Regions from separate parts of the Actinoplanes sp. NPDC049598 genome, predicted to be linked through region 2. Evidence: riboswitches for the same ligand, from Rfam matches in the RefSeq annotation. Region 2 holds a riboswitch; the other holds the start of a gene.
What was found. Region 2 has a riboswitch for cyclic di-AMP ahead of AB0J66_RS35600 (NlpC/P60 family protein). Riboswitches for the same ligand answer to the same signal wherever they lie in the genome.

Region 1: it holds a riboswitch for cyclic di-AMP, as region 2 does, so the genes downstream of both, AB0J66_RS30895 (hypothetical protein) here and AB0J66_RS35600 (NlpC/P60 family protein) in region 2, are expected to answer to the same signal.

What each region holds. Positions count from the first base shown of each region.
Region 1 covers NZ_JBFAOX010000015.1:130,223-132,416, forward strand. Annotated here, with positions in the region: gene AB0J66_RS30890 (glycoside hydrolase family 65 protein) at 1-163, shown strand, start outside; gene AB0J66_RS30895 (hypothetical protein) at 228-1,256, opposite strand; cyclic di-AMP (ydaO/yuaA leader) riboswitch at 1,263-1,396, opposite strand; cyclic di-AMP (ydaO/yuaA leader) riboswitch at 1,607-1,739, shown strand; gene AB0J66_RS30900 (hypothetical protein) at 1,743-2,194, shown strand, end outside.
Region 2 covers NZ_JBFAOX010000020.1:84,539-86,732, reverse strand. Annotated here, with positions in the region: gene AB0J66_RS35605 (AAA family ATPase) at 1-251, opposite strand, end outside; gene AB0J66_RS35600 (NlpC/P60 family protein) at 418-1,413, opposite strand; cyclic di-AMP (ydaO/yuaA leader) riboswitch at 1,429-1,566, opposite strand; gene AB0J66_RS35595 (M56 family metallopeptidase) at 1,689-2,194, opposite strand, start outside.

The DNA.
Region 1 (2,194 bases), on a different contig from region 2:
CAACGGCGGCGGCTCGGCTCGGCTCGTGCTGCTGCACCACGGCAAGGAGGTCGAGGTCACCCAGGTCAAGCCGGTGACCGTGCCCAACCCGGCCCCGTCGCAGGTCGGCCCGGCGCCGGCCCAGCCGGCCGGCCGTGCTCCGGTGCGCCGCGCGACCGCCTGATTCACCGAATGACGAAAACGGCCCCCGGTGCGAACCGGGGGCCGTTTCACGTTTGAGTGGCGGATCAGAGCATCGAGACGTGCACGTGGTCGGTGTGGTCACTCGGCCCGTGGTACGCCCTCCACTCGCCCTCGGAGGGGAACCAGATCTGCTTGTACCAGATCACGTAATAGATGCCGAGCCGGTCCGCGTTGCGGACCAGGAACGCCATCAGGTTGTTCCCGTACTCCTTCATGTCCGCGTTGTGCGCGACCGCGAAACCGCTGTCCTGCAATGACCAGTCGCAGGCCCGGCCCTTCGGATGCTCGAACGGCCCGCCGTCACGGTGACAGCCCACGAATCTGTCGAAGCCCGCTTTCTTGACCTCTTTGTACATGTTCAAGGTCCGGGCGGTGATGCAGCCGCTGGTCGTCGGGTCCTTCACCGTGCACGACTCGGGCGAGAAACCGCCGTCGGAATTGCGGGGCGCGGCCTTGGCGACGGGAGATTTGGCGAGCACGTGGCCCTGGGTGAGGCCCTCGCCGCCGACCAGGTTGAGGGCCTGGCTGGCCGCTTCCTTCTGCTTCTGCATCGCGACCAGGTTGGTCTGCTGCTTCTTGACCTCGGCGTCCAGCGCCACCTTGGACTTCGTGACCTCGTCGATCGCCTTGTTGAGCTCGCCGAGCTTCCGGTCGTGCTCGGTGTTGATCTCCTCGAGCGACATGGCCCGGCGCAGGAAGTCGTCCGAGCCCTTGCTGCTGAGCAGGAAGCTGGCCGCGTTGAGCTGGCCGAACCGGTACTGCTGGTTGGCGATCGCGTTGACCTCGGGGATCAGCTCGTTGCGCCGGGCCTCGGCCGTCTTGATCTTGGTGGCGAGGGCCTTCTGCGCGGCCGTCGACTTGGCCACGGCGCCCTTGGCCTGGACGAACCGGCGGTTCGAGGACTCGATCAACTCGTCGAGGGTCTGGTTCTCCTTGCCGGCCGACTCGTCCGGGGTCGCGGAGGTCCCGTCGCCGGGCTCGGCGTAAGCCGGAGATATGGGCGAGGCCAGGAAAGCGACAGAGACGATCGGCGCCAGGGCAAGCATCAGCCACCGGCGGGGTCGTACGGTCATGCAGGTTCCTTCCGAGTAAACCGCCGACCGGGTTAGCTGACGGGTTCGGGACGGAAGCGATCCCTACCGCTTGACGCGGACTCACCCCACACTGACCTGGTTCCCCGGCTCGCCTCGCGGCGATTGGGCGGTGGCCGCCGGCACCTCGGGGGCGGTGCCTGGTTGGGCGGGCCGACGGCGAGTTTACCCGACAACGGGCCGCCCTTCAGGCCTCGCGAAACAGTATTCGCGTAGTCCACTTGTAACATTCCGTAATTGCAGTCACGGTGTGTCGCCATTCAATTGCGTCGCGTGCGATAACTGTCGATCGTTCGATGTCTTCGGTATGGTCGGTGCCGATCCCCACCCCCCGGGGATCGCCGCCTAATCGTTTCCGAACGAGCCGGGGAACCAATCTTTCCGGGGTGAATCCGCATCCGCGGTAGGGATCACTTCCGTCCCGAACCCGTCAGCTAACTCGGTCGGCGGCCGACGGAAGGAACAGGTGTGCGGCACAAGACTGTCCGGCGACGATTAGCAGCCACCCTGGCGCTGCTCGTCGCGCTCTCCGGCCTCGCGCTGGCCTCCCCGGCCTCGGCCGCGCCGGGCGACACCGGCGACGACGGCGAGGGCGCTCCCAAGACCCTGATCCAGCAGCTCGAGGCCGCCTCCAAGGGCTTCGTCGAGGCCAAGGAGGCGCTGGACCGCTCACGCAAGCGCCAGGCCGAGCTCGCGGCCAAGCTCAAGGAGCTCGACCAGCAGATCGGCCCGCGTCAGGCGGCGTTGGACGACATCATCCAGCAGTCGTACCGCACCGGGCGCCTCGGCCCGATGAGCGCGCTGCTCGCGGCCGGCTCGTCTGAGGGCTTCCTCGACCGGGCCGAGACCCTGGAGACGATCGCGGTCAAGGAGAACACGGCGGTCGCGGCGCTCAAGACCACCCGGGACGCCCAGCAGGC
Region 2 (2,194 bases):
GCGGGCGCGCCGGGGGCCTCCGGCGGAGAGGGTACGGAAGAAGGCGCGGCCGGATTCAGAGCGGCGCCCATCAACCGCTGGGCCGTGGCGTTGCCCGGCTCACGGGCCAGCACCTGAGCGGCGTGCCCGATCGCCTCTCCCCCACGGCCGGCCGCCACGAGCAACTCGGCCAGGTGCAGCCGCAGCGGGAGGTCGTCCGGGCGGGCCTCCACGGCCGCGGTCAAGCTGTCGATCAGGGGCGAGTCGCTCATGACACCGAATTATGCCCGCGCCCGCCCAGCCCCAGCTGTGGCCCATGACAACCGGGCGCTCACGCAGGCGTACGGCCAAGCAAGCGGAACCCCGCGCACCCAGCGCCACCAAAAGCTGAGGCCGCCGGGGCAGAGCCCCGACGGCCTCGAGAAACCGACGAGCCGATCAGCCCGGTCGCCGGAAGCCCGCGATGGGCATCCGGTCGATCTCCGCCATCCGCACATGATCACCCGTGTGCGGGGCGTGGACCATCATGCCGCCACCGATGTAGAGGCCTACGTGGTGGAGGCTGCCCGGGAAGAAGAACACCAGGTCACCCGGCTGCAACTCGTCCCGGGAGACCGCCTTGCCCTCGTTCCACTGGTCTTTCGTGTAGTGGTCGAGGTGCACGCCGACGCTGCCCCAGGCCTCCTGGGTCAGGCCGGAGCAGTCGTACGTGTTCGGGCCGGCCGACCCGAAGACGTACGGCAGGCCGATCAGGTCGCAGGCCTTCTGCGCGGCCCGGCCACCCTTGTCGTTGGTGTACGTGACCGGACAGGGACCCAGGCGCAGCGGCCCGTCCGAGGCGTCCGCCGAGCCGTAGGCCTGGATCCGCAGTTTCTGGAGCGAGGTGATCTTCGTCTCGATCGCTGCTTTGCGGGTGCCCAGGTCCTTGTCGCGGGCGGCGACGGACTTGGTCACGACATCCAGGTCGGCCTTGGTCGCGGCGAGCTTGTCCCGCAGCGCCGCCACGCCCTTGATCTGCTCCTGCTGATGACGGGCCAGCTGATCCAGATAGGTCAGTTTGTCGGTCAGCCCGGTCGGGTTGCCACTGATGATCATGGCATCCAGAGCGTTGGGGGCACCCTGCTTGTACGCGTCGACGGCCAGGCCCCGTACCTGCGCCATCGCCAGGTCGACCTGCACCTGGAGCGGAGTGAGCTGGGCGGACAGCTGCTTCTGCCGGGTCCGGTTCTTCAGCAGCTGGTTGTGCACGTTGTTGTACTCCTCGATGACCGGCTCGAGGGCGTTCCACTGCTTGTCGATCTGGGCCTCGACCGAGGAGGGCGAGGGTGTCGCATGTGCGGCGGCTGGTCCGGTGACAACGACCCCGACCGCCGCGAGTGCGCAGACGAGCCCGCGCAGAACTGCGGCGCGACCGCGCGCCCCAATCCGTTTCACGTTGGGTGTGATGTCCTTTCTTCCCTCGAGCCGCCGACCGGGTTAGCTGACGGGTTCGGACGGGAAGACGCGCCCGGCCGCGACGGATCGCGGCTTCACCCCAACTGCTCGGGTCCCCGGTTCGCCCACACGACGATTAGGCGGTGGTCCGTCAGATCGGCCGGTTGGACGATGGGGGGCTGCCAGACCGGGGACCACCGTACTCCGGATCATGCGGAGAACTGAAGGCGGCGCGGGCGGGAAACTGCTTGCGTAGAAAGTCACACACAGAGTAGTCAGAGCGGCCAGTGGTCCAGCGCACGGTCGAGCCAGGGCACCACGAGAATCACGGTCGGTAATACCAGCAGCCCAACGGCGGCGAGCCCGGCGGCGATGTTGAGGCCGACGGACACGGTGTGCGGCCGGGTCAGCCGGGCCAGCCGGCGACGCCGCGCCTCACCCGTCGGGTCGGCCCGCGCGTCCTCCGCCAGGGGGACGGCGTCGGTCAGCCGCTCCAGAGCGGCTCGCAGCGGCTCGGCCCCGACTCTCCGTCGCGCCACGTCGTCCGAGATCATTTCCAGGAGCAGGTGTACGGCGTCGAGCGGCACCCGGCTCCGCAGGGGGCGGGGCACCGCCCGGTAGAAGGCGGTGAACGACTCCATCACCACCTCGTGCCGGTGCCGCAGATGGGTCTGCTCGTGGGTCAGGACAGCGTCGACCTGCTCCCGGTCGAGCACCTGAAGGACACCGTTGCTGAGCACGACGCGGGGCTCGCGGCCGGGCACGCAGTACGCCAGCGGGA